3 regions of the Streptomyces sp. NH27 genome follow, and region 1 is predicted to be linked to each of the others. Evidence: predicted binding sites of a transcription regulator. Region 1 holds the regulator's gene; each other region holds the start of a gene.
What was found. The regulator HrcA, encoded in region 1, represses chaperone genes, less so after heat shock. The targets are predictions, from matches to a motif close to TTNGCACTCNGNNNNNCNGAGTGCNAA.

Region 1 (9,341 bases):
CCGGGTGGGTCGGGCGGCGCAGTGCGGCGGCCGCGTCGGCCGCCTCCGCGGGGTCGGTGCCGTGCGCGACCGCGTCCGCACGCAGGGCGTCGCCGTCGCGGCGCAGGTAGCCGTCGAGCGCGTGATGCCCGTACACCTCGGCGTCGGGGAAGGCCGCGGTGCCGAAGACATGGTCGAAGTGCCCGTGGGTGAGCACGACATGGGTGACGGGGCGGCCGGTCAGCGCCTCGGCCTGGGCGCGCAGTTCCGCCCCCTCGCGCAGCGTGGACCCGGTGTCGACCATCAGCACCCCGTCCGCGCCGACCACCAACCCGATGGTCACGTTGAGGTGCGGCAGCCGCCGCCTGGCGACTCCCGGGGCGAGGTGCTCCCACACCGACCCGCCGGCGTCCGGTGCCGTGCCGGCTGCGGCACTGTCCTCATCGCTCACCACTCGACGCTATCGCCATGCCGGCCGCGCCGCGCGCCGCACCCCCGGAGCCGCCCCGGCCGCGCGCGTGGCACCGGCGTGGCAGCGTACGTACCGCGCGTATCGCCCGTACCGCCCGCCGCGCGAGACCGGATCGCTGCCGCTCTTGCCGAGCCCTTGCTGCCGCGCCGTACACTGACTGCGGGAGCGCTGGCACTCGAAACGAAGGAGTGCCAGGCTGTAGGGCCGGGACGCCGGGTTGGAGGTGCGCGATGCTGAGCGAACGCAGGCTCGAAGTGCTGCGTGCCATCGTTCAGGACTACGTCGGCACCGAGGAACCGGTCGGGTCGAAGGCGCTCACCGAGCGCCACTCGCTGGGGGTGTCCCCGGCCACCGTGCGCAACGACATGGCGGTGCTGGAGGACGAGGGCTACATCGCGCAGCCCCACACCAGCGCCGGCCGTATCCCCACCGACAAGGGCTACCGGCTCTTCGTGGACAGGCTCGCCGGCGTCAAGCCGCTGTCGGGTGCCGAGCGCCGCGCCATCCAGAACTTCCTCGAAGGCGCCGTCGATCTCGACGACGTGGTGGCCCGCACCGTGCGGCTGCTCGCGCAGCTCACCCGGCAGGTCGCCGTCGTGCAGTACCCGTCGCTGACCCGCTCGTCGGTGCGCCATGTGGAGTTGCTCTCGCTCGCGCCGGCCCGGGTGATGCTGGTGCTGATCACCGACACCGGCCGGGTCGAGCAGCGGATCATCGACTGTCCGGGGCCGGTCGGCGAGACGGTCCTCGCGGACCTGCGCGCCCGGCTCAACAGCCGTGTCACCGGCCGCCGTTTCCCCGATGTGCCGCCGCTGGTGCAGGACCTGGCGGACAGCTTCGACCCCGACGACCGCCCGTCGGTCGCCGCGGTGCTCGTCACCCTCCTCGAAACCCTCGTCGAGGAGAAGGAGGAGCGGATCATGCTGGGCGGTGCGGCCAACCTGACCCGGTTCCACCACGACTTCCCGCTCACGATCCGGCCGGTGCTCGAAGCGCTCGAGGAGCAGATGGTTCTCCTCAAACTCCTCGGGGAGACCGCCGACGGCACCATGACGGTCCGGATCGGGCATGAGAATTTTCACGAGGGCCTCAATTCCACCTCCGTGGTGGCGGTCGGCTACGGTTCGGGCGACGAGGCAGTCGCCAAGCTAGGCGTGGTCGGACCGACCCGCATGGACTACCCCGGAACGATGGGAGCGGTACGCGCAGTGGCACGTTACGTCGGACAGATCCTGGCGGAGTCGTAGGTGGCCACGGACTATTACGCCGTACTCGGCGTACGCCGCGACGCGGGCCCGGACGAGATCAAGAAGGCTTTCCGCCGCCTCGCCCGCGAGCTGCACCCGGACGTCAATCCGGACCCGAAGACGCAGGAGCGGTTCAAGGAGATCAACGCGGCCTACGAGGTCCTCTCCGATCCGCAGAAGAAGCAGGTCTACGACCTCGGCGGCGACCCGCTGTCCGCCGCGGGCGGGGGCGGCGGCGCGGGCGGCTTCGGCGCGGGTTTCGGCAACTTCAGCGACATCATGGACGCCTTCTTCGGGCAGTCCTCGCAGCGCGGCCCGCGTTCGCGCACCCGGCGCGGCCAGGACGCGATGATCCGGCTGGAGATCGAGCTGGACGAAGCCGCGTTCGGCACCACCAAGGACATCCAGGTGGACACCGCGGTCACCTGCGGCACCTGCAACGGGGAGGGTGCCGCGCCCGGCACCTCCGCGCAGACCTGCGACATGTGCCGCGGCCGCGGCGAGGTCTCCCAGGTCACCCGCTCCTTCCTCGGCCAGGTCATGACCTCGCGGCCGTGCCCGCAGTGCCAGGGCTTCGGCACCGTGGTGCCCACCCCGTGCCCTGAGTGCGCGGGCGACGGCCGGGTGCGTTCCCGGCGGACCCTGACGGTGAAGATCCCGGCCGGCGTCGACAACGGCACCCGTATCCAGCTCGCCGGCGAGGGCGAGGTCGGCCCCGGCGGCGGCCCGGCCGGCGACCTGTACGTGGAGATCCGCGAGCTGCCGCACGCGGTCTTCCAGCGGCGTGGCGACGACCTGCACTGCACCGTCACCATCCCGATGACCGCGGCCGCGCTCGGCACGAAGTGCCCGCTGGAGACGCTGGACGGCCTGGAGGACGTCGACGTGCGGCCCGGCACCCAGTCCGGCCAGTCGATCCCGTTGCACCAGCGCGGCATCACCCACCTGCGCGGCGGCGGGCGCGGCGACCTCATCGTGCACGTCGAGGTGGTCACCCCGCACAAGCTCGACGCCGACCAGGAGGACCTGGTGCGGCGGCTGGCGAAGCTGCGCGGCGAGGAGCGGCCCACCGGGCAGTTCGCGCCCGGCCAGCAAGGGCTGTTCTCCCGGTTGAAGGACGCCTTCAACGGGCGGTAGGACGCCTGCACGGGCGGGTGCACGCGTTCGGCGGGCGGGCTGCCGTACCGGCCGCCCTGCTGCTGTCGTACGGCGGTGGCCCGCCGCCTGCCGCTGCCGTACGGGCGCTGCACGGGCGGCGTGTTGTACGGGCGGCGGGACGCCGTTCGCAGGCGGCCCGCCGCCGGCGGTCTCCCGCCCCGGCCACCCCTCGGCATCTGGCGCGGCACCCTACGTGACACGATGACCACATGCCCGCGTTGACCGATCTCTCCTCCTATTCGGCTTACCCGATCGTTCAGGCCCCGATGGCCGGTGGCGCGTCCAATCCGCGGCTGGCGGCCGCCGTGTCGGGCGCCGGCGGCCTCGGCTTCCTTGCCGCCGGGTACAAGACGTCCGACGCGATGTACCAGGAGATCCGGCAACTGCGGGACACCAGTTCGCAGCCGTTCGGGGTGAACCTGTTCATGCCGCAGCCCGGCACCGTCGATCCGTCCGCGGTCGAGGTCTACGCCGAGCAACTCGCCGGCGAGGCCGCCTGGTACGGCACAGCGCTCGGCGACCCGGAGGCGGGTTCCGACGACGCCTACGACGCCAAGGTGGCGATCCTGCTGGAGGACCCGGTGCCGATGGTGAGCTTCACCTTCGGCTGCCCCGACCGGGCCGTGCTGGAAGCGTTCGCGAAGGCCGGCACGTACACCGTCGTCACCGTCACCACGCCCGCGGAGGCGCTGGCCGCGCAGTGGGCCGGGGCGGCCGCGGTGTGCGTGCAGGGCGTCGAGGCCGGCGGCCACCAGGGCACCCACCGCGACGACCCCCAGCTCGACGGCACCGGCTTCGGGCTGCTGTCGCTGATCACGCAGGTCCGCGAGGCGGTGCAACTGCCGATGATCGCCGCCGGCGGGCTGATGCGCGGCGAGCAGATCGCCGCCGTGCTCGCCGCGGGCGCCGCCGCGGCCGCGCTCGGCACCGCGTTCCTGGTCTGCCCGGAGTCCGGCGCGTCCCCGCTGCACAAACGGGCGGTCACCGATCCGGTGTACGCCCATACCGAGTTGACCCGCGCCTTCACCGGCCGCCCGGCGCGCGGCCTGCTCAACCGTTTCGTCCGCGAGCACGGCCGCTACGCCCCGGCCGGCTACCCGCAATTGCACCACCTGACCCAGCCGGTTCGCCGGGCCGCGGCCGACCTCGGCGATCCGCAGGCGATGGCGCTGTGGGCCGGGCAGGGCCACCGGCTGGCCCGGGAGCTGTCGGCGGGCGCGCTGGTGGAGACCCTCGTCGCCGAACTGCACGCAGCTCAGGAGGCCCGCGCATGACCGCCCCGGTGTTCCTGGTCGGCCCCGACGCGCTCGACGGCGCCCCGGCGACGGTACGGCTCGACGGCGCCGAGGGGCGGCACGCGGTGTCCGTGCGGCGGCTCCAGGTCGGCGAGGAGATCGTGCTGACCGACGGCGCCGGGCGCGGGGCGAGCGGTGTGGTCGGCGCGGTCGCCGGCAAGGACGTCCTCGACGTCGAGGTACGCGAGTCGCGTGCCGAGCCGGCCCCGGCCGTGTCGATCACCGTCGTCCAGGCGCTGCCCAAGGGCGACCGCGGCGAACTCGCCGTGGAGACGATGACCGAGGCCGGGGTGGACGCGCTGGTGCCCTGGGCGGCGGCCCGCTGCGTGACGCAGTGGCGCGGCGAGCGCGGCGCGAAGTCCCTGGCGAAGTGGCGCTCCACCGCGCGGGAGGCCGCCAAGCAGGCCCGGCGGCTGCGGTTTCCTTCGGTGGCCGAGCAGGTGACGACCCGTCAACTCTGCGCGCTGCTCGCCGAGGCGGACTTCGCCGCGGTGCTGCACGAGGAGGGCTCGGCCGCGCTGGCCGGCGCCGAACTGCCCACCGCCGGTTCCGTGGTGCTGGTGGTCGGACCTGAAGGTGGCGTCTCCCCCGAGGAGTTGGCGCTCTTCGCGGAAGCGGGCGCGGCGGCGTACCGGCTGGGCCCGACGGTGCTGCGCACCTCGACGGCAGGGGTGGCGGCGGTGTCCTTGCTGATGGCCCTCACGGGCCGCTGGGCCTGACCCCCGGGGTGCCTGGTTGCTGCCGGTCACGGGACCACCTGCCGGTGGTGGGTTGCGCGCGCGGTTCCTCGCGCCGGCTGGGCGCGTCGGACTGCGTTGCCAGACCTGGGCGGTAGTTCCGTTGCAGGTGTGGATATCGACGCCCTCGGAGTGCTGCACTTGCCCGCCGGTGCCCGGCCACTGCGCGGTGGTGTGCGCGGGGACCTGGGCGAGCGAGGTGGGGAAGGTCACCGGCCGGTGGCCGGAGGAGTTGGTGTCGCCGTGCAGGGCCGGTTGGCGGGGGCCGCCGACGGGCGGGGTTCTGCGGGCGGTTGAACGCGCAACGCGCAACACACTGCGCAGAACACACAACACACAACACACAACGCGCAACGCAGAACGCGGGCCGGCACGGAGTACGTGCGGGCCCGCGTGGAGGGCGTGCGGGTCGGCGTCGTCCACACCGTGAGCCGGTGTGGTGTCGCCTGGCGACTACCCGCTGGGCAGGAGGGCGCCCAGCGGGGGCCGGGAGCAGGTCAGCCGCGCTGGACCGGGCCGATCAGGGTGCCCTTGGCGACCGTGAGCTTGCCGTCGGCGAAGGAGGCGCCGGGGATCTCGCCGCCGGGGGCCTGGAGCGTGAACGACACCTCGTTCGCGGCGACGCCGTGGGCGTTGTTGCGCACCTGGATGTCGAAGTGCACCGGGTGGCCCGGGCCGAAGGTCACGGCGGTCCGCTGGCTGCCGTAGCGCTTCGCGGTGAGCTTGACGCTCTTGTCGTGGTTGGTGAAGTGCACGTCGGTGGGCGAGCCGGCCAGCTTGCACGACTCGTAGCCGCGCGGCGCGGTCAGGGTGACGCGGTAGTGGCGGTGCCCGGCGGTGCTGTCCGTCTGGGTGATCTTCGCGAGGTGGTTGGCCGGACGGCAGGCGGAGGGGGCGGGGCTCGTGCCCTTGGTCGGCGAAGCCTGCGCGACTCCCGCACCGGCGGCGGCCGCCAGTGCGGCGACGGCGAGGGTGACGGCAATCTTCCGGTTGGTACGCATCAACTCGTGCTCCTCGACTTGCTCAGCGGCCCCGCGCTCTCCCCGGCGGAACCATGGTCAACTCGATTGTTGCCCGACAGGGGCGCGAAAATTGTCCCGGTAGCGCCACAGTCGCGTCACCGGTACGTGGGGGTTTGACCTCACCCGGCCAACGACTGCCAGAACGCGGCCTCGTACGCCTGCATCAGCCGCGCCGCCTCCATCGCCGCCGAGGGATCCTCTCCCGCGTCCAGGCCCGCCTGGAGCAGCCGGGTCGCCTGCTCCTCGAACCCGGGCGGCAGTGCCGAGAAGAACGCGAAGAACTCCACGTCATGGGCCGTCAGGTCGTAACGCGGCGGTACGGCGTCCGCCAGGCGTGCGCAGTAGCCGCCCCAGAAGCCGAAGTTGACCAGCAGGGCCAGCGCCAGTTCGCTGCGCGTCCCCGACGTGACCAGCCAGCCCAGGTAGTGCGGATACCCCTGCGCGGCGGGCGAGGGCCGCCAGCCGGCCGGCCGCGCGGGTGGGCCTGCCGGGGCGAGTGCCGACCCCAGCCGCGCCAGCAGCTCCAACGCCCGTGTCTCGCCCTGGGCCAGACCGAGGAACAGTTCGGCCGCGGCGTCGTCGCCGCCGAACCGCGACGCCGCCAGGGCGAAGCTGCGCCGGTCGCTGCGCACGATGAGCGACTCCTCCGCCACCAGGCGGACCAGCCGCTCCCGCGGTGCGGTGCGGGCCTCCACCTGGTCCACGAACGCGTTGCGCGCGGCGGCATCCGCCAGTTCGCGCTGCGTGCGGACACACAACTCTCGTGCCTCGCCGTACCGTTCGTCGAGCGGTTGCACGCAAACCTCCGGAAATCCCCGTGAAAGCCGGGTGGCCGCCTGAAATCTACCCGTATCGGCGCGCGTTGACCCGATACCACGCCCGCCCCGGGGTCGTGGTGTGACGGAATCGTCTCCTCCGCCCGACGGATTGTCACCGACCGGTCTCGATAGTCGTACCGGGCAGGCGCGTTCACGCAGACCGGTGTCGGATGGGCGGGAGGTTTTGAAGGGCGTCGAAGGAGGGGGAGGGATGACCCCATTCGTCAGGCTCGTGACCGGTGAGTGCGCGATGGGCGCGGTCGTGGCGGCCGAAGGCTACTTCGCCGTCTACCGCAGTATCCGGCGGATGCGGCATGCCGACACCGCGGAATATTCCGAGGCCGACAAGACAGCCACGCTCGCCGTGGTGCGCATCCTGCTGTACGTCATATTGGCGTTGCTCAACTGGCATTGGTACGAGGTGGACCAGAGCGACGCGGGGCCGCACTGGACGGACGGCGCGCTGCTGAGCCGCACCCGCAGTCTTGCCACCGACTTCGAGGCGCGCCCGGTGCGGGCGGACAAGCCGATCGTGACGACACCCGACGAGGGCGCGTTCGCCATCGCGGTGGAGGATGCGACCGACTCGGAGCAGTTCGAATTCCTGGAACTTGTCGCGGATCCCCACCGGCCGCCGCCGGGCGCGGTGGACAGCTACGTCATCACCGGCATGCAGTGGGAGAGCTACGGCAAACTCGTGACCACCGAACACCAGGCGTGCCTGGTCTTCGTGTCGGCCGTACCCGCGACAGGCGCCACCTCGCACGGGACGCGCGCCGCGAAGCAGGAGCCGATGTACACCGTCCGTACGAAGGTGACCTCCGGCCCCTGCCGCTAGCCCGTTCCCACCCGTGGGGGCCGTACTACCGCTTGGCGGGCGGGAGTTGGAAGGAGCGCAGGTAGGCCGCGGCGGGGGAGCCGATCCCCGTCACCTCGTCGTAGCCGGGGACCGCGGTCAGGGAGGAGTCATGGCCGAGGGACTCCAGCGTGGTGGAGGTGCCCGCCGAATCGTCCACGCTGTTGCGGTAGTCGACCCGTACGGCCGCCAACTGGCTGTTCGCGCCGAGCGGGTGGTCGGTGACGTCGTGGAAGTCGGCGGCGTGCTGCCGGTCGTACAGGCGGGGATTGGCGAAGCCGATCGGGAAGCCCTGCGCCTGCTGGGCGAGCGCCTGGATGCCGGCGATCACCGGCGCGGCCAGGCTGGTGCCGCCGATCCTGAACTCGCCGTACTTCACGGTGCCGTTCGGCCAGGTCTGGGTCTGGCCGACGAGGAACCCGGTGGTGGGATCGGCGACCGCGGCGATGTCGGGGACGGTCCGCATCGCGCGCCCGCCGCCCGGCTGTGCGAGGGCGGCCGGCACCACGCCGCGCTGGTACCAGGGCTGGACCGCCCGCGAACTCGCGCCGCCACCCGCGCCGTCGCCGAAGGTACCCGGCAGCGGCGACGCCCACGCGGTCCCGTTGGCGTCCAGCCGCGAGCTGTCGGTGCCCCAGCCGGTCTCCCAGCGGTAGCCGTCGTCCGCGCCCACCGCCAGCGACGTCCCGCCGACCGCGGTCACCCACGGCCGCGACGCGGGCGTCTCGCTCTGCTTGGTGCCGGTCGACGCCTTGTCGTCGCCGTCGTCGCCGCTGGAGAAGTAGAAGCCGATGCCCTCCAGCGCGCCGGTGGTGAACGCCTGGTCGTAGGCCGGGTCCATCGCCGGGTCCGCGGCGCCCTCCGGCTCGCCCCACGAGTCGCTGACGATGTCCGCGAGGTGGCGGTCCACGACGGTGTTCAGGGCCGCCAGCAGGTCGGGGTCGTCGCAGGATGCCGCGCCGACGTACTTGATATGGGCGTCCTGCGCCATCGCGTGCACGGCCTCCACGTCGAGCGACTGCTCGCCGTACCAGCCGGCCGCGCCGCACGCGGCGGTGTCGGTCCAGGCCGGGGCGTCCACGCTGGTCAACTGGTCTGCGCCGTACGGCGCGTCACCGTTGCGCTCGGCGTACGTTCCGGCGTCCGCGGCCAGCGTCGGGGAGTGGTAGGCGTCCACCACCGCCACGGTCACGCCGCGGCCCGACAGCCCCGAGCCGGTCACGCCGTACGCTCCCCGCAACTGCCGTCCGGTGTAGCCCCGTACGGCGTACGGCGGGACGGCGCCGTACGCCTGCGGCACACCGGCCGCCGGGTGGTCGCCCCAACTGGCCGAGAACGGTGGTGCGTTGACGAACGCCGAGCTGGGCGAGGGGAGTTGGTCGCCCGGCGCGGCGGCGGGTGCGGCCTTGGGCGTCGCCAGGTGCGGGGTGTCCTCCAGGCCGGTCACCGTCAGTACCGCGTCGGCCACGTCCGCCGGCACCGAGGCGGCCGTGACCGGCGCGGTGTAGACGTGGCCGCCCTTGCGGTACCGGTGCAGGGTCGTGCTGAACGCGGCGTTGACGGCCTTCGGGCTGCCCTGCACGGTGAACTGGTGCGCGTCCGCGGCCGTCACCCGGAAGCCGGCGCCGGTCAGCCAGTCGCGGACGGCCGCCTGCTGGCCGGGCGTGGCGCCGTACCGGGCCTGCACCTCCGCCGGGGTGAGGTACTGGCCGTACCGCGCCGAGGCCGGGTCGGAGACCGAACGGGCCGCCGCCTCC
Region 2 (8,199 bases), on a different contig from region 1:
CGCATCGACGAGCCACACCCGGTGCCGCCCGAGGCTGTAGACGACCCGGGCGCCATGTCCGGAGCCACCCGGGAGCGCGGTGGGCGCGGTGGAGGTGGAGCCGCCGGTGCCGGTGGCGGTCGCGGAGCCGGCCGCGCCGGTCTCCCCGGGGGTGGCGCCACGGCCGCCGTGCGCACCTCCCGCGTGCCGCGGCGGCGCATCCACCGCGGCGGCCGTGAGCACCCCCACCGTCGCGATCGCCGCCGCGAGAAGCCCGGCCACCGTGGCCCCCGAACCGATCCGCACCACGGCTGCCGTCCTCCCACCGAATCGGCGCGTCATCGAGCCGACTGTCGTATATGTGCAATGAGGCTTTTGTCGGAATTGAAGGTAGCAGTCACCCCGCTCACGCCCCTGGCGCCCCGCCGCGCCCCGTGCGCGCCGTAGGCTGGGGGCGTGCTGCTGCTTGCCTTCGACACCGCCACACCCGCCGTCACCGCCGCCTTGTACGACGGGGAGAAGGTGCTCGCCGAGTCCACCGTGATCGACCCGCGCAGGCACGGCGAACTGCTGGTGCCCGCCGTCGACCGGGTGCTGGTCACCGCCGGCCGTGCCCTCGCCGACGTCACGGGCGTGGTGGTCGGCACCGGCCCGGGTCCGTACACCGGGTTGCGGGTCGGCCTGGTCACCGCCGCGTCGTTCGGCGACGCCCTCGACGTTCCCGTGCACGGCGTGTGCACGCTGGACGGGCTGGCCTGGGCGGCCGGCGAGGCCGGCCTGGACGGGCCGTTCACGGTGGCCACCGACGCGCGCCGCAAAGAGGTCTACTGGGCGCGGTACGACGGTCCGCTGCACCGGGTGGGCGAGCCCGCCGTGGACCGCCCGGCCGACATCGCCGCCGAGGTCGCGGGGCTGCCCGCGGTCGGCGCCGGCGCCGCGCTCTACCCCGACGTCTTCACCGACCACCGCCCCGACCCCGCGCACCAGTCGGCCGGTGCGCTCGCCGCGCTCGCCGCCCGCCGGCTGGCCGCGGGCGGGACGTTCCCGCCCGCCCGGCCGCTGTACCTGCGCCGTCCCGACGCCCAGGTGCCGGCCGGCTACAAGGCGGTACTGCCGAAGTGACCGAGCGAACCGGCGTCGCCCCTGTGGGCGGCGCCACCCTCCGGGCCATGCGCTGGTGGGACCTGGACGCGGTGCTCGCCCTCGAACACGAACTCTTTCCCGAGGACGCGTGGTCGCGCGGCATGTTCTGGTCCGAACTCGCCGACGCCCGGCACCCGTCCGCCAGCCGCACCTACGTCGTCGCCGAGGCGGCCGGACCGGCCGCGCCCGCCGGTGACGCCCCGGCCGCCGCGCCGCGGATCGTCGGCTACGCCGGGTTCGCGGCGATCGCCGGCACCGGCGACGTGCAGACCATCGCCACCGCCCGCGACCAGTGGGGCACCGGTCTCGGCGCCCGCCTGCTCACCGAGCTGCTGCGGGCCGCGACCGCCGCCGAGTGCCATGAGGTGCTGCTGGAGGTGCGGGTGGACAACGCCCGTGCCCAGCGGCTCTACCAGCGCTTCGGCTTCGAGCCCATCGGCGTGCGCCGGGGCTACTACCAGCCCGGCAACGTGGACGCGCTCGTGATGCGGCTGGCCGACCCCGCGCAGACCTTCGCGGCCGCGCGGCCGAACTTCGTTGAGGAAATCTGAGGATCTGAGGAACTGATGGCTGACGAACCCCTGGTCCTGGGTATCGAGACCTCCTGCGACGAGACCGGCGTCGGGATCGTCCGCGGCCACACCCTGCTCGCCGACGCCGTCGCCTCCAGCGTCGACGAGCACGCCCGCTACGGCGGGGTGGTGCCCGAAGTCGCCAGCCGCGCGCACCTGGAGGCGATGGTCCCCACCATCCAGCGCGCCCTCAAGGACGCCGGGGTCGGCGCCCGCGACCTCGACGGCATCGCGGTCACCGCAGGGCCCGGGCTGGCGGGCGCGCTGCTGGTCGGTGTCTCGGCCGCCAAGGCGTACGCCTACGCGCTCGGCAAGCCGCTCTACGGGGTGAACCACCTCGCCTCGCACATCTGCGTCGACCAGCTCGAACACGGCGCGCTGCCCGAGCCGACGATGGCCCTGCTGGTCTCCGGCGGCCACTCCTCGCTGCTGCTCGCCCCCGACATCACCAGCGACGTCCGCCCGCTCGGCGCGACCATCGACGACGCGGCCGGCGAGGCGTTCGACAAGGTCGCCCGGGTGCTCGGCCTCGGCTTCCCCGGCGGCCCGGTGATCGACCGCTACGCCCGCGACGGCGACCCGAGGGCGATCGCCTTCCCCCGCGGCCTGACCGGCGGCCGCGACCCGATCTACGACTTCTCCTTCTCCGGTCTGAAGACCGCCGTCGCCCGCTGGGTCGAGGCCCGCCGCCGGGACGGCCAGGACGTGCCGGTCGCCGATGTGGCGGCGTCCTTTCAGGAGGCCGTGGTCGACGTGCTGACCCGCAAGGCCGTACGCGCCTGCAAGGACAACGGCGTCGACCATCTGATGATCGGCGGGGGAGTGGCCGCCAACTCCCGGCTGCGCGTGCTCGCCCAGCAACGGTGCGAGGACGCGGGCATCCTGCTGCGGGTGCCGCGCCCCGGGCTGTGCACGGACAACGGCGCCATGGTCGCCGCGCTCGGCGCGGAGATGGTCGCGCGCGGCCGCGCGGCCTCCACCCTCGACCTGCCCGCCGACTCCTCGCTGCCGGTCACCGAGGTCTCGGTGCCCGGCCACACCCACGATGAGGAGCACCCCCACACCCACGGCCACGCACGCACCCACGACCACGACCACGTACACGAGTTGAGCAAGGACAACCTCTACGGATGACCGTCACGCTGATGTGGGAGGCGGCCGCGGCCGACGACCGGGGCGCCGAACTCCTCGACTGGGCAAGGCGGCAGGAGCTGTCCGGCGCGCCCCAGCGGGCGGAGTACCTCACCGCCCCCGGCGACCGGGTGCTCGTCATCACCTGGTGGGACGCCCCCTACGGCGCCGAACTTCCCGAACTGCCGGACCCGCCGGCGGAACTGGTCCGCCGTCAGGTGCACCGCTGGCGGTTCGTGTCGGTCGCGGTCAGGCCCTGATCCGGCCGTCCCACGCAGCCGGCGCCCCGACCAGCATCGCCGGCGCCCCCGCCATCCTGGTCAGGAACACCGTGGCCTCGTGCGGCCCCTGCGGTCGCACCCGCCGCCTCAACTCCTCCGGTTCCATGGCGAATCCGCGCTTCTTCACCGTCAACCGCCCCACCCCGCGCTCCCGCAGCAGCGCCTTGAGCCGTTTGAGGTTGAACGGCAGCGCGTCCCGGATCTCGTACGCCGCCGCGTACGGCGTCGGGTGCGGCGCGTCGCCGGTCACGTACGCGATGGTCGGGTCGATCAGCCCGCCGTCCACCTCGTCCGCCACCAAAGCGACCAGGTGCGCGCGGATCACCGCGCCGTCCGGCTCGTACAGGTACCGACCCACCGGCCGCACGTGCGGGTCCGGCGGCAGGCCGCCCGCGGCGAGGTCCGCCCCGCCCGGCAGCAGCGTGGCGCGTACGGTGCCGGGCCCGGTGCCGAACCACAGCGCCGCCTCCTTCACCTCGCCCCGGTCCGAGACCCACTCCGCCTCCGCGTCCGGGGGCACCGCCTCGTGCGGGATGCCCGGCGCCACCTTCACCGCCGCGTACGGGACGGTGCGCGCCGCCGCCAACGCCCAGGACAGCGGCGGGGAGTACGCCTCCGGGTCGAACGTGCGGCCCCGGCCCGAGCGGCGCGCCGGGTCCACGAACACCGCGTCGTACCCGGCCGTGTCCACCTCCGCGACGTCCGCGCAGCGCACTTCGATCCGGTCGGCCAGGCCCAGTGCGTCGGCGTTCGCCCGGGCCACCGCGCAGGTGAGCGGGTCGCGGTCCACCGCCAGCACCTCGATGCCCGCGCGGGCCAGCGCGACCGCGTCGCCGCCGATGCCGCCGCACAGGTCGGCCAGCCGCCGTACGCCCAGCGCGCGGAACCGCTCCGCCCGGTGCGTGGCGACCGACGCGCGGGTCGCCTGCTCGACGCCGTTGGGCGTGAAGTACATCCGCGCGGCGTCCTCGGCCGCGAACTTCGCCGCCGCCCGCTGCCGCAACCGGCTCTGCCCGAGGGCCGCGGACACCAGCTCCTGCGGGTGGGCCCGCCGCAAGCGGGTGGCCGCGGCCAGTTCGTCGGCGGGGTCATGGTCGCGCAACTGTGCGAGCAGGTGCTGCCCTTCGGGCGTGCGCAGGGCGTCGAAGTCCTCGGGGTTCACCTGCCCATTGTCCCAAGGACGCCCCGTGGTGCGCGGGGCAGGGGCCGGGCCGCGGGTGCACCCGTATGTGGGGCACCGCTGGCACTCCGCTTGACCGAGTGCTAAGTGCGTCCTAGTCTCGGTTCTGGCACTCGGCACCGCTGAGTGCCAGAACTCAGCGACGGGCAGGTCCGGCACCCGCGACGACGGGCCTACCAGGTCGCCGACCCAGACAGACACTCCCGTGAGCCCTTTGAAGGGGGAGGTCGGATCGTGACGACCGCCAGCACCAAGGTTGCCATCAAGCCGCTTGAGGACCGCATCGTGGTCCAGCCGCTCGACGCCGAGCAGACCACGGCCTCGGGCCTGGTCATTCCGGACACCGCCAAGGAGAAGCCCCAGGAGGGCGTCGTCCTGGCCGTGGGCCCGGGCCGCTTCGAGGACGGCAACCGGCTGCCGCTCGACGTCGCCGTCGGCGACGTCGTGCTCTACAGCAAGTACGGCGGCACCGAGGTGAAGTACAACGGCGAGGAGTACCTCGTCCTCTCGGCCCGCGACGTTCTCGCGATCATCGAGAAGTAATTTTCCCGGCTTCACCACCAGCCGTGATCCCGCCCCGGATTCTCCGCGCCCTCTTCCGGCCGGGGCCGGGGCGGTTTCGTTGACCGTCCTCACTGACTGACGACGACATACGAGTAGACGAGGTAGTTCGCAGGCATGGCCAAGACCCTGAAGTTCGACGAGGACGCCCGTCGCGCCCTTGAGCGTGGCGTCAACAAGCTCGCCGACACCGTGAAGGTGACCATCGGCCCCAAGGGCCGCAATGTCGTCATCGACAAGAAGTTCGGCGCCCCGACCATCACCAACGACGGCGTGACCATCGCCCGTGAGGTGGAGCTCGAGGACCCCTACGAGAACCTGGGCGCCCAGCTCGTCAAGGAGGTGGCGACCAAGACCAACGACATCGCGGGTGACGGCACCACCACCGCGACCGTGCTGGCGCAGGCGCTGGTCCGCGAGGGCCTGCGCAACGTCGCCGCCGGGGCGTCGCCCGCCTCGCTGAAGAAGGGCATCGACGCGGCCGTCAAGGCGGTCTCCGACGAGCTGCTCTCCTCCGCCCGCGCGATCGAGGGCAAGGAGGACATCGCCGCCGTCGCCGCGCTGTCCGCGCAGGACAAGCAGGTCGGCGACCTGATCGCCGAGGCGATGGACAAGGTCGGCAAGGACGGTGTCATCACCGTCGAGGAGTCCAACACCTTCGGCCTGGAGCTGGACTTCACCGAGGGCATGGCCTTCGACAAGGGCTACCTGTCGCCGTACTTCGTCACCGACCAGGAGCGGATGGAGGCCGTCCTCGACGACCCGTACATCCTCATCCACCAGGGCAAGATCGGTTCGATCCAGGACCTGCTGCCGCTGCTGGAGAAGGTCATCCAGGCCAACTCCTCCAAGCCGCTGCTGATCATCGCCGAGGACGTCGAGGGCGAGGCGCTGTCCACCCTCGTGGTCAACAAGATCCGCGGCACCTTCAACGCGGTCGCGGTGAAGGCCCCCGGGTTCGGTGACCGTCGCAAGGCCATGCTGGGCGACATCGCCACGCTGACCGGCGCCACCGTCATCGCCGAGGAGGTCGGCCTCAAGCTCGAGCAGGCCGGTCTGGACCTGCTGGGCTCCGCCCGCCGGGTCACCGTCACCAAGGACGAGACCACCATCGTCGATGGTGCCGGCGACAAGGCCGAGATCGAGGGCCGGGTCGGCCAGATCAAGGCCGAGATCAACACCACCGACTCCGACTGGGACCGCGAGAAGCTCCAGGAGCGCCTCGCGAAGCTGGCCGGCGGCGTCTGCGTGATCAAGGTCGGCGCGGCCACCGAGGTCGAGCTCAAGGAGAAGAAGCACCGCCTGGAGGACGCGATCTCCGCGACCCGCGCGGCCGTCGAGGAGGGCATCGTCTCCGGCGGTGGCTCCGCGCTCGTGCACGCGGTCAAGGTACTCGGCGACAACCTGGGCAAGTCCGGCGACGAGGCCACCGGTGTCGCGGTCGTGCGCCGCGCCGCGGTCGAGCCGCTGCGCTGGATCGCCGAGAACGCCGGCCTGGAGGGCTACGTCATCACCTCCAAGGTCGCCGAGCTCGGCAAGGGCCACGGCTTCAACGCGGCCACCGGCGAGTACGGCGACCTGGTCAAGGCCGGCGTCATCGACCCGGTGAAGGTCACCCGCTCCGCCCTGGAGAACGCGGCGTCCATCGCGTCCCTGCTGCTCACGACCGAGACCCTGGTCGTCGAGAAGAAGGAAGAGGAGCCGGAGGCCGCTGCCGGCGGTCACGGCCACAGCCACTGACGCACTCCCCGCGTCTGCGGCCCCTTGCGGCCCCGAGGGCCCGCCACCCCGTTCACGGAGTGGCGGGCCCCGGTCGTTCCCGCGGGTCGGTTCTCCCGGCCGGTCCCGCGGTCGTGGTTCCGGCCGTTTCCGGTCCCGCGGTCGCTCACCGCCGCGCCGGGCGCAACTCGTCGGCCCGGCGCGGCCCTTGGCGGGCTCAGCCCTTCGGGTCGTAGCGGCGGCCGGTCCGGGTGGAGGCGGCGCCGAAGAGGGCCGGGGGGACGTGGCGGGCGAGTGAGACCGCCACCTTGTAGCGGGCCGACGGCACGCTGACCGTGCGGCCCCTGGCCAGGTCGCGCAGCGCGGCGGCGACGACCGCGTCCGCGTCGAGCCAGGCCCACGACGGCAGCCGGGAGGCGTCCATGCCGGCCCGCGCGTGGAACTCGGTCCGCACGAAACCCGGGCACAGGGCGAGGAAGCGCACGCCCGAGCCGCGCAGTTCGTGCGACAGCCCCTCGGTGAACCGCACCACCCACGCCTTGCTCGCGCTGTACGTGCCGCGCGGCATGTAGGCCGCGACCGAGGCGACGTTCACCACGAAGCCCCGCCGCCGCTCCCGCATTCCCTCCACCGCGGCCGCGGTCAGCCGCAGCACCGCCTCGCAGTGCACCTTGATCATCCGTACCTCGTCCTCGACGGGCACGTCGAGGAAGGCGCCGCCGTTGCCGAACCCGGCGTTGTTCACCAGCACGTCCACCGGCCGGGCGGAGTCGCGCAGCCGCGCCTCGACCGCCTCGATCCCGGCGTCCGTCGCGAGGTCGGCGGCCAGCACCTCCACCTCGACGCCGTGCCGCTCGCGCAGGTCCGCCGCGAACCGGGCGAGCCGGTCGGCGTTGCGGGCGACCAGCACCAGGCTGTGATCGTCGGCGGCGAGCCGGCGGACGAAGGCCGCGCCGAGCCCTGCGGTCGCCCCGGTCACCAGAGAAGTCGTCATACCGCCAGCCTAGAAGGGCCGGGCCGCGCCTGGCGCCCTGCGGCGGTCAGCGGGCCAGTCGCCGCCGGATCGCCGCCCGCTCCGCGGCCGGGAAGGCGGCCAGGTCGACCAGCAGCGGCAGCAGTTCGGGCTCGGTGGTCACCGCGCGGAACGACACCGCGACCGTCACTTCGTGCGCCGGCCGGTCCACCACGTCCACCGCGTCGCCCGCGCCCACCTCACCCGGCTCGATCACCCGCAGATACGGCCCCGGCAGCGCGGCCTGCACGAACCACCGCGTCCACCCGCCCTCCTCCAGCCACCCGGCGAAGGTCGCACACGGAATGCGCGGGCAGGACACCTCGAGCAGCGCCGAGCCGATCCGCCAACGCTCCCGATCAGCGCCGCGTTGACGTCGATCCCGGCCGTGGTCAGGTTCTCCCCGAAGGAGCCGTTGGGCAACTCCCGGCCCAACTCCTGTTGCCAGTGGTCCAGATCCTCCCGGGCGTAGGCGTACACGGCCTGGTCGTCGCCGCCGTGGTGCTTCACGTCGTACACCCGGTCGCCCGCCAGGCCGACCGCTCCGGTCCCCTTCGGACCCGGCGCCGCCACGGCCACCGGGCCGGTGACCGGCCGCTTGTCGATGCCGGTCGCGGGCAG
Region 3 (12,966 bases), on a different contig from region 1:
GGATCGCCGAACGCATGGACCGCGGCGGCCGGTTGGTCTACGCCGGTGCGGGCACCGCCGGGCGGCTCGGCGTACTCGACGCGAGCGAGTGCCCGCCGACCTTCAACACCACGCCGGGACGCGAGGTGGTCGGCCTGATCGCGGGCGGCCCGGAGGCCATGGTGACCTCGATCGAGGGCGCCGAGGACAGCAAGGAACTCGCGGCGGCGGACCTGGCCGCGCTGGGGCTCGGTGAAGCCGACAGCGTGGTCGGGATCTCCGCGTCCGGGCGCACGCCGTACGCCCTCGGCGCCGTCGAGTTCGCCCGCCGGACCGGCGCGCTGACCGTCGGGCTGTCCTGCAACGCCGGGTCGCCGCTCGCCGCGGCGGCCGAACACGGCATCGAGGTCGTGGTCGGACCCGAACTCGTGGTCGGTTCCACCCGGTTGAAGGCCGGCACCGCCCAGAAGCTCGTGCTCAACATGCTCTCGACGATCACGATGATCAGGCTCGGCAAGACCTACGGCAGCCTGATGGTCGACGTGCGCGCGTCCAACGAGAAGCTGCGGGCGCGCTCGCGCCGTATCGTCGCGCTCGCCACGGGTGCGGCCGACGCCGCGATCGAGGAGGCGCTCAGCGCGACCGACGGCGAGGTCAAGCCGGCGATTCTGGCTCTGCTGGCCAAGGTGGACGCCGCCACCGCAACCCGCCTGCTCGCCGCCTCCAACGGCCACCTCCGTCAAGCGCTCGAGGCGGCCCACTGACCCTCCGGGGTGGTGTGTTCTGCCGGTTCAGGGACCACCACCCCAGTGGGTCGCTTCCCCCCGGGGCGGGTGGAGCATGATGGGGGGATGAGCAATCTGAATGAGCTGGGCCTGACCACGCTGGCAGGCGAGAAGACGACGTTCGGCCGGCTGACCGACGGAAAAGCCGCACTCGTGGTGAACGTCGCCAGCAAGTGCGGGCTGACCCCGCAGTACGCCGCGTTGGAAGAACTGCACAAGGAGTTGTCGGGGCGGGGCTTCACCGTCCTCGGCTTCCCCTGCAATCAGTTCGGGGGGCAGGAGCCCGGTTCGACCGAGGAGATCGCGGAGTTCTGCTCCACGACCTACGGAGTGACCTTCCCCATGACGGACAAGGTCGAGGTCAACGGCCCGGACCGGCACCCCGTCTACAGCACGCTGACCGGCCAGGCGGACGCGGAGGGCGAGGCCGGCGACATCCAGTGGAACTTCGAGAAGTTCCTCGTCGACCCGACCGGCCGGGTCGTCGCCCGCTTCCGCCCGGGCATCACCCCGCAGGACCCCGGACTGCGCGCCGCGGTCGAGTCCGTACTCCAGGGCTGACCCGGGACGGGTTCACGGACATGCGACGGCGCCCCCTCCCGGGCAGGGAGGGGGCGCCGTCGTGGCGTGCTGGACGCTGATCCGGGTGGATCAGAAGTCCATGTCACCGCCGGGCATGCCACCCGGGGCGCCCGCGGGGGCCGCCTTCTCGGGCTTGTCGGCGATGACCGCCTCGGTGGTGAGGAAGAGCGCGGCGATGGAGGCCGCGTTCTGCAGCGCGGAGCGCGTCACCTTCGCCGGGTCGATGATGCCCTCGGCGACGAGGTCGACGTACTCGCCGGTGGCCGCGTTGAGACCGTGGCCGGGGGTGAGGTTGCGCACCTTCTCCACCACGACACCGCCTTCGAGGCCGGCGTTGACCGCGATCTGCTTCAGCGGGGCCTCGAGGGCGATCTTGACGGCGGCAGCGCCGGTCGCCTCGTCACCCTCCAGCTCCAGCTTCTCGAAGACGGCGGACGCCTGGAGCAGGGCCACGCCCCCACCGGCGACGATGCCCTCCTCGACGGCGGCCTTGGCGTTGCGCACCGCGTCCTCGATGCGGTGCTTGCGCTCCTTGAGCTCGACCTCGGTGGCGGCACCGGCCTTGATGACGGCCACGCCGCCGGCCAGCTTCGCCAGACGCTCCTGGAGCTTCTCGCGGTCGTAGTCCGAGTCGCTGTTCTCGATCTCGGCGCGGATCTGGTTGACCCGGCCGGCCACCTGCTCGGTGTCGCCGGCACCGTCGACGATGGTGGTCTCGTCCTTGGTGATGACGACCTTGCGGGCACGGCCGAGCAGGTCGAGACCCGCGTTCTCCAGCTTGAGGCCGACCTCCTCGGAGATGACGGTGCCACCGGTGAGGATGGCGATGTCGCCGAGCATGGCCTTGCGGCGGTCACCGAAGCCCGGGGCCTTGACGGCAACGGACTTGAAGGTGCCACGGATCTTGTTGACCACCAGGGTGGAGAGCGCCTCGCCCTCGACGTCCTCGGCGATGATCAGCAGCGGCTTGCCGGACTGCATGACCTTCTCCAGCAGCGGAAGCAGGTCCTTCACCGCGGAGATCTTGGAGTTGACGATCAGGATGTAGGGGTCGTCCAGCGACGCCTCCATCCGCTCCAGGTCGGTGGCGAAGTAGGCGGAGATGAAGCCCTTGTCGAAGCGCATGCCCTCGGTGAGCTCAAGCTCGAGCCCGAAGGTCTGCGACTCCTCGACGGTGATGACGCCTTCCTTGCCGACCTTGTCCATGGCCTCGGCGATCAGCTCGCCGATCTGGGTGTCGGCGGCGGAGATGGAGGCGGTGGAGGCGATCTGCTCCTTCGTCTCCACGTCCTTCGCCTGCTCCAGCAGCGCGGCGGAGACGGCCTCGACGGCCTTCTCGATGCCGCGCTTGAGGGCCATCGGGTTGGCGCCCGCGGCTACGTTGCGCAGGCCCTCCTTGACCAGAGCCTGGGCCAGGACGGTCGCGGTCGTCGTGCCGTCACCGGCCACGTCGTCGGTCTTCTTCGCGACTTCCTTGACCAGCTCGGCGCCGATCTTCTCGTACGGGTCCTCGAGCTCGATCTCCTTGGCGATGGAGACACCATCGTTGGTGATCGTGGGGGCGCCCCACTTCTTTTCGAGGACCACGTTCCGGCCCTTGGGGCCCAGGGTGACCTTGACGGCGTCGGCGAGCTGGTTCATCCCGCGCTCAAGGCCGCGCCGTGCCTCCTCGTCGAACGCGATGATCTTGGCCATGGTGAAGTGTCCTCCGCGGACTGGGTTGTTTGCGCTCGGGACCGTGTGGTGCCCGCGACGGACGACCCGCCGGCCACCGGTTCCTTCCCGGCACCCGCACGACCCTCACCGACCCGGCCCTGCTGTCACTCTCACACGGAGAGTGCTAACGCCAATGATTAGCACTCTCCCCCTACGAGTGCAAGCGGTTCCCTCCGGGGGTTGAGCCGCGCGCAGGGTGCCGCCGCGGGCGGCGGCACCCACTCCCCGTGGGCAGGGGTGCCCTTGCGGCGTCGGCCGCACCCGCGCGGACCTGCGCGTTCGGCTGCTTCGTGGCGCGCCGTGCCCGCCGGCCCGGCCACCGCGGCGAGTTGCCGGACCACCGGCCGGTGAGTGGTTGCTCGCGCAGTTCCTCGCGCCCCTGAGATGCGCCTGCTTCCGCAAGGGCGCCCCGTCACCCCTGGGGCGCGACCGCAGTCCGCGAGGGCGCCCGGGGCGGACAAAAGGGGGAGCCGCACCCCGGGGGGATGCGGCTCCTCCGTGTGAAAGGTCGCGTCGATGGCCGAACGCGCCGTGAAGTCAGCCGGCGAGACGGACCATGTCCGCCTGCGGCCCCTTCTGACCCTGCGAGATCTCGAACTCGACCCGCTGGCCTTCTTCGAGGGTGCGGTACCCGTCCATTTGAATCGCGCTGTAGTGGACGAAGACATCCGCACCACCGTCGACCGCGATGAAGCCGTAGCCCTTCTCCGCGTTGAACCACTTGACGGTGCCCTGAGCCATTCCTAACTCCCCTATTGCCGGCCCTATCGCGGCCCCGCACTTCGCGGGCCCGGGTCAGACCTCACCCGCCCGTTGACCCCTTACCACCAACAGGTGGGGGCCCTGGGGGGCGTGCGCCGGAACGCGTCGACCGCGGCTGAATGTATCTGCACGGATGCCGTCTGCAACAGGTCAATCGGACGAGAATTCTGGGCGCGACCCATCGGAAATAACCCGAGAAAAAACGATAAGCCAGGGCAACCCGGGCCGGACATAAAGGGCGAAGCGGAGAATTCGCTCATGAATTTGGCGATAAATCACCGCAGCCGGCTCGGTCAGGTGTCCGCGCTACGAGATTGCCCCCGGCAACTGTACAACTCTTCAACTACCGCCCCGTGACACGGATGCCCCGTCCACCCGAAGGGGTGAACGGGGCGCAAACCGCCAGAACCCGCACCAGCCGGCTCAACTCCCGCCGGACGGCGGCCGGTTCAGCCGCCGAGACGAAGTTCGTCCGCGAGGTTCAGCCGCCGGCGACCGCGGGAATGATCGAGACACTCGCGCCATCCGGCACGGCCGTCTCGAGCCCTTGGGAAAACCGCACGTCGTCGTCGTTGACATACACGTTCACAAAGCGCCGCAGCTTTCCGGCGTCATCGAGCACGCGCGCCGAAATGCCCTTGTGGTCGCGCTCGAGCGAGTCGATCACCTCGGCGAGGGTCGAACCCTCGGCGGGCACCTCGGCCTGGCCGCCGGTGTAGGTGCGGAGAATGGTGGGGATACGTACGGAAGCACTCATGCGAGGCCAGCCTCTCGGAATGCGGCAAGGGTCGGGCGGATGGTCGCGGTCGGTCCGGTGGTCGGCGCCACCGCGTCCAGGGTCTTCAGTCCGTCGCCGGTGTTGAGCACGACGGTCTCGGCGGCCGGGTCCAGTTGCCCGGACTCGATCAGCTTCTTCAGCACGCCGACGGTCACACCGCCCGCGGTCTCCGCGAAGATGCCCTCGGTCCGCGCGAGCAGCTTGATCGCGTCCACGATCTGCTCGTCGTTCACGTCCTCCACGGCCCCACCGGTGCGCCGGGCGATGTCCAGGACGTACGGGCCGTCCGCCGGGTTGCCGATCGCCAGCGACTTCGCGATGGTGTCCGGCTTCACCGGCCGTACGACGTCGTGCCCGGCCTTGAAGGCCGCCGCCACCGGGGAGCACCCCTCGGCCTGGGCACCGTAGATCTTGTAGGGCTTGTCCTCGACCAGGCCGAGCGCGATCAGCTCCTTGAGGCCCTTGTCGATCTTGGTGAGCTGGGAGCCGGACGCGATCGGGATGACCAGGTTGTCCGGCAGCCGCCAGCCGAGTTGCTCGGCGATCTCGTAGGCGAGCGTCTTGGAGCCCTCGCCGTAGTACGGCCGCAGGTTGACGTTGACGAAGCCCCAGCCCTCGCCGATCGGGTCGCCGATCAGCTCGGAGCAGAAGCGGTTCACGTCGTCGTACGAGCCCTCGATGCCGACCAGTTGGCCACCGTAGACCGCGGCCATCACGACCTTGCCGGCCTCCAGGTCGTGCGGGATGAACACGCAGGAGCGGAAGCCCGCCCGGGCGGCTGCGGCGCCGACCGCGCCGGCCAGGTTGCCGGTGGAGGAGCAGGAGAGCGTGGTGAGCCCGAAGGTGCGGGCGGCCTCCAGCGCGATCGCGACCACCCGGTCCTTGAAGGAGTGGGTGGGGTTGCCGGAGTCGTCCTTGACGTACAGGCCGCCGGTGACGCCCAGTTCGCGGGCGAGGTTGTCGGCCTTGACGAGCTTGGTCCAGCCGGGGTTGAGGTTGGGCTTGGTGGCGACGTCGGCGGGCACCGGCAGCAGCGGGGCGTAGCGCCAGATGTTCGTCGGCCCGGCCTCGATCCGCGCGCGCAGCGCCTCGGGGTCGCCGGTCGGCAGGTCGTAGGCGACTTCGAGCGGCCCGAAACACTCCAGGCAGGCGAAGACCGGGCTCAGCGGGTAGCGGGTGCCGCACTCCCGGCAGGACAGCGCCGCGGCCGGTCCGAACGGTGCGGGTGCTCCGGCGTCCTGGGCACCCTGGGTGCCGGGGGTGGAGTCGGTGGTACTTGCGACGGTTTGCGCAGCCATGACAGGCGAGGCCCTTTCTCCTCATCTTCCTCGCACGCGGGCGCGTCACGAGACGGAATTGGCACCTTCCCCACCGTGCTTGACCTCGCGGTCGGCGGGAGGGTTGCCGGGGCTTCTACGGGCCGTTCCCTCTGCCCCTCTGGATGAGCGGTATGGCGACCGGGCCGGTGCGGACCGCACCCGTCGCGTTTGTCCCGCGTCCTGCCCCCGGCATGCGGTGGCGTCACGCGTTGTTCAAGACTGTAACCGACACGGGTGGCGGTTGAGATAGTCGTCCGCACCGCGAGATGGATCACATGCCGGGCATCGGGCCGGCGCGAGGGAGAGGACTCACGTGCTCGACGAGGTGGAGCACTGGCTGCACAGCCGGTCGTGGTCGGCCGCCGACCGGCCGCTTGACCTGCTGCTCGCCGCCAAGCGCGCGGCCGGCGCCCAGGGCACGATCAGCGTGGTGCTGCCGGCACTGGACGAGGAGGCGACCGTCGGCGCCATCGTGGCCGCGATCCGCCGGGACCTGATGTCCGCAGCGGTGCCGCTGGTGGACGAGGTGGTCGTCGTCGACTCCGGCTCCACCGACCGTACGGCCGAGGTCGCCGCCCGGGCCGGCGCCCGCGTGGTCGCCCGGGACCTGATCCTGCCGCGGCTGCCCCCCGTGCCCGGCAAGGGCGAGGTGCTGTGGCGGTCGCTCCTGGTGACCAGCGGCGAGATCGTCTGCTTCGTCGACGCGGACCTGCGCGAGTTCGACACCCGCTTCGTCTCCGGGATCGTCGGGCCGCTGCTCACCGAACCCACCGTGCAGCTGGTCAAGGCGATGTACGACCGCCCGCTGGAGACCGACGGCGCCGTGCTGCCCGCGGGCGGCGGCCGCGTCACCGAACTCGTCGCCCGCCCCCTGCTCAACCTGCACTGGCCGCAGCTGGCCGGCTTCGTCCAGCCGCTCGGTGGAGAGTACGCGGCCCGCCGCTCGCTGCTCGAACGGCTCCCCTTCCCGGTCGGCTACGGCGTCGAACTCGGCATGCTCATAGACGCGTTGGGCCTGGTCGGCCTGGATGCTCTCGGGCAGGTCGATGTCGGGGTGCGGCACCACCGGCACCAGGACGGCCAGGCACTCGGGCGCATGGCCGCGGCGATCTACCGGACCGCGCAGGTCCGGCTCGCCCGGGGACACCTCGTACGGCCCCGACTCACGCAGTTCGGCCGCACCGGCACCTCCTTCGTGCCCAGCACCCACCCGGTCGACACGGAGGAACGGCCCCCCATGGGCGCCGTCCCGGAATACCTCGCCCGCTACGCGGCGTAACAGGGCGTTACGGAAGAGGGTGCCCCGAAGGGGCGCGGGGAACTGCGCGAGCAACCAGAGCGGTGGCGCGCCGGGCCCGCAGGCCCAGCCCCCCGCGGCGAGTATCCGGACCACCGGCCAGTACTGGGCGGACGGGGGCACCTGCCAGGCGCCCTGGTGGGCGCCGCTGCCCGGAGGGCACCCTCCCCGGGGGAAGCCGTGGGGCATCGCAACGGGCGAAGGGCGCCGAATACACGTTTGAGCTGCGCAGCAAATGGCTAGGCTCGCGGCATGGAGGGATCTTCGCAGGGTGCCCGGATTCTGGTCGCGTCGAATCGCGGCCCTGTGTCGTACACCGTGGAACCCGACGGCGCCCTGGGGAGCCGTCGAGGTGGTGGCGGCGTCGTCTCGGGGCTGAGCGCGATCGGCCCGGACGCGGGCGCGGTATGGGTGTGCGCGGCGCTGTCGGAGGGCGACCGGGAGGCGGTGCGGCGCGGGGTCGCGGAGCCCGGGGTGCGGATGATCGCGGTGCCGCCGGAGGTGTTCCAGGCGGCGTACAACGACATCGCGAACTCGGTGCTGTGGTTCGTGCACCACCTGCTGTACCAGACCCCGTTCGAGCCGGTCTTCGACGAGGAGTTCCGCGGCCAGTGGGCCGCCTACGCGGCGTACAACGAAGCGTTCGCCGACGCGCTCGCCCGGGAGGCCGCCGAGGGCGCCGCCGTCCTCGTGCAGGACTATCACCTCGCGCTGGTGCCCGCGCTGCTCCGCGAGCGCCGCCCCGACCTGCGGATCGGCCACTTCTCGCACACGCCGTGGGCTCCGCCGGACTACTTCCGCCTGCTGCCCGACGACGTGGCCACGCAACTGCTCGAAGGCATCCTCGGCGCCGACCGGGCCGCGTTCCTCACCCGTCGCTGGGCCGCCGCGTTCGCCGCGTGCTGCGCCGACGTGCTCGGCGCCGAGGTGTCCGCCGACGGCGACGCGGTCACGTACCGGGGCCGGACGACCCGGCTGGGCGTGCACGGACTGGGCGCCGACCGGGAGTTCCTGCGCGAGCGGTCGCAGCGGCCCGACGTCGGCGAGCGGATGGCGGCGCTGCGGGCCGAGGCCGGGCCGGGCCGGCGGCTGATCGTCCGGGTGGACCGCACCGAGCTGTCGAAGAACATCGTGCGCGGCCTGCACGCCTACCGGCAACTCCTCACCGAGCACCCCGGTTGGCGCGAGCGCGTGGTGCACGTCGCCTTCGCCTACCCGTCGCGGCAGGACCTGGCGATCTACCGGGAGTACACCGCGGAGGTCTCCCGGGTGGCCACCGCGATCAACGACGAGTTCGGCACCGCCAGTTGGACGCCGGTCATCCTCAAGGTCGACGACGACTTCGCCCGCTCGCTCGCGGCCTACCGCCTCGCCGACGTGGCCCTCGTCAACCCGATCCGCGACGGTATGAACCTCGTCGCCAAGGAGGTCCCGGTCGTCTCCGACCAGGGGGTCGCGCTGGTGCTGTCCCGCGAGGCGGGCGCCTTCGAGGAGTTGGGCGACGACGCGTTCACCGTCAACCCCTACGACATCCGCGCGACCGCGGTCGCCCTCAACCTCGCCCTCACCCTCCCCGAGGCCGACCGCGCCGACCGCACCAAGCGCCTGGCCGCGGCGGCCACCGCGCTCCCGCCGCGCCAGTGGTTCCTCGACCAACTCCACGCGCTCGGCGGGTAGTCGGGCACCCATCGGGTAGTCGGGCGGCCACGACCACGCGATCCCCACCCAGGGCGCTCTCTCCCTCGCGGGTCCGCTCCCCGGGCGCGGGTTCGTAGCCCACGCCCGGGACGTCCGGACGTCCGGACGGCAGGGCGTCAGAACGGCGGGACGGACCGGGCGTCAGGGCTTCGGGGCCAGGCCGTCGAGGAGCACCGACAGCAGCCGGGCCGGGTCGGCCGGGGTGGCCGAGCGCGGGCGCATGGCGTGCAGGAAGGCGGAGACCAGCGCCATCAGGTCGGCGGCGGTGAGGTCGGCGCGGACGGTGCCGGCGGCCTGGGCACGGGTGAGCAGGCCGCCGATCTCTTCGCGGAGGACGGCGGCGGTGGCCATGACCGCGTCCTGGATGTCGACGCCGGAGCCGACCAGCGCGTCGACGAGGTCCTGCTTGGGCGCGGACTCGCGCAGCAGGTGGTCGAGGAAGGCGGCCAGCGCGGCCCCGGGGTCGCCGCCGAAGTCGCCTTCCGTGTCGCCGAGTTCGCGGGCACGGTGGATGAGCTGGTGCAGCCGGTCGTGCACGACGGCCTCGAACAGGGCTTCCTTCGTGGGGAAGTGCCGGTAGAGGGTGCCGGGGCCCACCCCCGCGCGCCGGGCGATCACGTCGAGCGGCACCGCGATGCCCTCGGTCGCGAACGCCTCCCGGGCGACCTCCAGCAGCCGGTCCCGGTTGCGCTGCGCGTCGGCCCGCAGCGGCCTCGTCTCCGGCACGTCGATCGCCCCTTTCGGCACCCGTCCCCGGGCACTGCTTCAAACGGAGAGCACTCTCCGGTACGGTGACAACCGGGGCGCACTCTCCGATTCTACGGCGCCCCGGGAGGACATCAGCCATGCCCGCACGCACGCCCCGCGAGACCGTCGAGGGGTTCCTCGCCGCCACCATCGGCGAGGACCCCGGCGCCCTCGCCGACTTCTACGCCCAGCACGTCCTCATCGACATGCCCTTCGCCCCGCCCGAGTTGTATCCGGCCCGCACCGAGACCACCCGCGAGGAGCTACGGGCCCGGTTCCGCGCGGGTGCGGCGGTCCGCCGGTACGAAGCGGTGCGCGACGTACGGCTGCATGTGACCGGCGACCCCGAACTCGTCGTCGCCGAGTACACGTTGGACGGCCGCCTGCTCGCCGGCGGCGAGCCCTTCACCCTCTCCTTCGCGATGTTCCTGACCATCCGCGACGGCCACATCGTGCACACCCGCGACTACGCCGACCCGCTGGCCGGGGCAAAGGCGCTGGGCCGCCTGCCCGAACTCCGCACGGCTCTCGGGGCGCCGGCACCCGGGCCGGACCCAACCACCGTGAGCCCGACCGGCGTTGTCAGCGGCGAAGACCGGACCGCCATCGCCGACGTGCTGGCCCTGCACGGCCACCTCACCGATACCGGTGAACTCGACCGGTTCGACGAGGTGTTCAGCTCCGACATCGTCTACGACCTCACCGGGCTCACCCCGGCCCGCGGCACCCTGCACGGCATCGGCGCCCTCGTCGACGCCGCCCACGCCCTCGGCCCGGCCAACCCCGTCGGCCACCACGTCACCAACACGGTCGTCCGTGCGGGCGAGCACGCGGACCGGGCGTACGCCCGTTCCAAGGGGATCGGCATCTTGGCCGACGGCACCAGCGGGAGCGTCACCTACGACGACACCCTCGTACGCGGCCCGCACGGTTGGCGCGTCACGCACCGCAGGATCACCTCGCGGTGACCGGCCCCGCGGGGCCGGGTCAACGGCCGGGTCAACCCAGTTCGTCGGCCAGGTGGTTGAGGAGATCGACGACGCCGGCCGGGCCCGGGACGGTGAGGTCGGCCTGCGCCAGCACCTCCTTGGGGGTCTCCTCGGCGCCCGCGCTGGCGACGAGGAGTCCGGGCAGGCCCTTGGCGCGCAGGTCCGCGACGGCGGCATAGGCGGCGAGGTCGCCGAGGTCGTCGCCGGCGTACAGGACGCTGCCCGCGCCGGCCTCGCGGAGGTAGGCGGTGAGGGCCACGCCCTTGTCGACGCCGGGCGGGCGCAGTTCGAGGACGTAGCGGCCGGGCTCGACCACGAGGCCGTAACGCGCGGCGAGTTCGCCCAGCGGCGCCCGCAACGCCTCGAACGCGGCGTCCGGGTCGTCGGTACGGCGGGTGTGGACGGCGACCGCGCGGCCGCCCTTGTCCTCGATCCAGGTGCCGCGCCACGCGCCGATCGACTCGAGGAAGCCGGGCAGTTCGGCGCGGACGGCGGTGACGCCGGGGGCGGCGGCCGGCGCGTGCACCTCGCCACTGCGGGCGTCCCAGCGCTCGGCGCCGTAGTGGCCGAGGACCACGAGGTGCTCCAGGCCGGGGACCCCGGCGAAGCCGCCGTACCGTACGGCGACGCCTGCCGGGCGGCCGGTGATGATCACCGCCGCGGCCAGGTGCGGGGTGAGTCGCGCCAGCGCTCCTGCCGCGCCCGGGTGGGCGCGGGCCTGTTCGGGGTCCGGCACGATGGGGGCGAGCGTGCCGTCGAAGTCCAGTGCGACGACGGCGCGTTCGGGGTGGGCGAGCAACGCGGTCAGAGCGTCCTTGCCCTCGGGGGTGTGCGGGGTGAACGTCTCGGCAGAAGCCATGTCGCCGAGCGTAGCGGAACCCCCCGGGGTGCCTGGGGCGCGCGCAACCGGCCACCGCCAGGTGGTCCCTGAACCGACAGCACACACGACCCTGGAGGGTCAGGGGCACCCCGGTCAGCGGTTGTCGGCGTGCCGCTGCCTCGTCTGCCGCCAGCGGTTCACCGTTGTCGGGGCCGCCTGGAGCGCGCGGGGGTCGTCGAGGAGGGCGTTGAGGTGCTGGAAGAAGGCGGTCGGGGAGATGCCGAGCCGTTCACGGATCGCCCGGTCGCGCGGACCGGGCCCGGCCCAGGACCGGCCGGCGAGGTCGAGCACCGCCAGGTCCCGCTCGGAGAGCCCGGGGAAGCCGTCGCCCGCACCCGAACCCGCGCCCGTATCGGAGGGCCCGGGGGAACCGTCACCCGCGCCCACACCCGCGGCTTCGCCGCCCTGCTCGGTCACCTCGATCGCACCCCCTACTGCGGTTGGGACGTCAGCCCCTGACCGTCCTGCATCTCCGCGTAATTCTGCAACTGCGACAGCACGGTCTTCGGGTCCTTGTGCAGCGCCGTGCCGATGACCTTCTTCATCCGGTCGTTCACCGTCGTCCAGGAGGTCTTGTCGACCGGGTAGAAGACCGCCTCGGGCAGCAGGTTCAGGAACTGCACGAGGTCGGCGTCGTGCTTCTCGCCCCGCATGACCTGGGAGGCCGAGGTGGTCACCGGCAACAGCCCGTACTCGTCGAGGAACTTGACCGTGTTCTTGGTCTGGTAGACGTACCGGAGCAGCTTGCGGTCGGCGTCGAGGTTGCCGTTCTGCTTGAAGGCCATCGCCCAGTCCGCGACGCCGAGGGTGTCCTGGTCCGGGCCGTCCTTGCCCGGCAGCGGCGCCACGCCCACGTCGACACCGTGCGCGCGGGCCTGCGCCAGCAGCGTCGGGTGACCGTTGATCATGCCAGCGTCGCCGGCCATGAAGTCGTCGAAGATCTCCTGGCGGTTGGTCTTGACGGGGTCCTTCGGGCCGATCAGCTTCGCGTCGACGAGGTTCTTCTGCAGCCAGGTGAACGCCTGGACGTTCTCGGCGGAGTCGAAGGTGTAGTTGCCGACCGTGTCGGTGATGCCGCCGTTGGCGCCGAGCATCCACATCAGGGACTCCGCCTGCGGCTCCTCCGGGCCGAGCGGCAGCCCGTAGGGGACCTTCACGCCGTGCGCCTTGAGCAGCTTCGCGTCGGCGGCGAGGTCGGCCCAGGTCTTGGGCGCCTTGGAGATGCCGGCCTGCCTGAACAGTTCCTTGTTGTAGAAGAACATCCGGGAGCTGGACGCCCACGGCAGGCCGTACTGGGTCCGGTCGACCGATCCGGCCTGGGACAGCGTGGGGATGAAGTCCGCCTGCTCGCTCACCGTGAAGAGCTGGTCGGCGCTGTACAGCCGGCCCTTGGCGGCGTAGTCGGCGTACGAACCCATCTGCGCGATGTCCGGC

Region 2: the regulator HrcA is predicted to act here: its motif matches at 4,347-4,373, upstream of groES (co-chaperone GroES).
Region 3: the regulator HrcA is predicted to act here: its motif matches at 3,164-3,190, upstream of groL (chaperonin GroEL).

The regions. Positions count from the first base shown of each region.
Region 1 is NZ_JACEGK010000264.1:42-9,382, forward strand. Features, by position in the region: partial or broken gene AC13HU_RS21365 (MBL fold metallo-hydrolase) at 1-430, opposite strand, end outside; gene hrcA (heat-inducible transcriptional repressor HrcA) at 682-1,698, shown strand; gene dnaJ (molecular chaperone DnaJ) at 1,699-2,835, shown strand; gene AC13HU_RS21380 (nitronate monooxygenase) at 3,066-4,130, shown strand; gene AC13HU_RS21385 (16S rRNA (uracil(1498)-N(3))-methyltransferase) at 4,127-4,870, shown strand; gene AC13HU_RS21390 (DUF4232 domain-containing protein) at 5,386-5,889, opposite strand; gene AC13HU_RS21395 (thiaminase II/PqqC family protein) at 6,030-6,707, opposite strand; gene AC13HU_RS21400 (hypothetical protein) at 6,940-7,566, shown strand; gene AC13HU_RS21405 (S53 family peptidase) at 7,592-9,341, opposite strand, start outside.
Region 2 is NZ_JACEGK010000316.1:258-8,456, forward strand. Features, by position in the region: gene AC13HU_RS23725 (hypothetical protein) at 1-321, opposite strand, end outside; gene tsaB (tRNA (adenosine(37)-N6)-threonylcarbamoyltransferase complex dimerization subunit type 1 TsaB) at 436-1,101, shown strand; gene rimI (ribosomal protein S18-alanine N-acetyltransferase) at 1,149-1,673, shown strand; gene tsaD (tRNA (adenosine(37)-N6)-threonylcarbamoyltransferase complex transferase subunit TsaD) at 1,689-2,828, shown strand; gene AC13HU_RS23745 (hypothetical protein) at 2,825-3,085, shown strand; gene AC13HU_RS23750 (class I SAM-dependent methyltransferase) at 3,075-4,268, opposite strand; gene groES (co-chaperone GroES) at 4,521-4,829, shown strand; gene groL (chaperonin GroEL) at 4,965-6,587, shown strand; gene AC13HU_RS23765 (SDR family NAD(P)-dependent oxidoreductase) at 6,784-7,560, opposite strand; partial or broken gene AC13HU_RS23770 (MOSC domain-containing protein) at 7,607-8,199, opposite strand, start outside.
Region 3 is NZ_JACEGK010000033.1:9,516-22,481, reverse strand. Features, by position in the region: gene murQ (N-acetylmuramic acid 6-phosphate etherase) at 1-743, shown strand, start outside; gene AC13HU_RS05190 (glutathione peroxidase) at 831-1,325, shown strand; gene groL (chaperonin GroEL) at 1,416-3,041, opposite strand; gene AC13HU_RS05180 (cold-shock protein) at 3,600-3,803, opposite strand; gene AC13HU_RS05175 (ubiquitin-like small modifier protein 1) at 4,306-4,581, opposite strand; gene thrC (threonine synthase) at 4,578-5,900, opposite strand; SAM riboswitch class I at 5,919-6,050, opposite strand; gene AC13HU_RS05165 (glucosyl-3-phosphoglycerate synthase) at 6,235-7,200, shown strand; gene AC13HU_RS05160 (alpha,alpha-trehalose-phosphate synthase (UDP-forming)) at 7,471-8,895, shown strand; gene AC13HU_RS05155 (TetR/AcrR family transcriptional regulator) at 9,058-9,642, opposite strand; gene AC13HU_RS05150 (nuclear transport factor 2 family protein) at 9,762-10,631, shown strand; gene otsB (trehalose-phosphatase) at 10,663-11,511, opposite strand; gene AC13HU_RS05140 (DUF3263 domain-containing protein) at 11,626-11,949, opposite strand; gene AC13HU_RS05135 (extracellular solute-binding protein) at 11,964-12,966, opposite strand, start outside.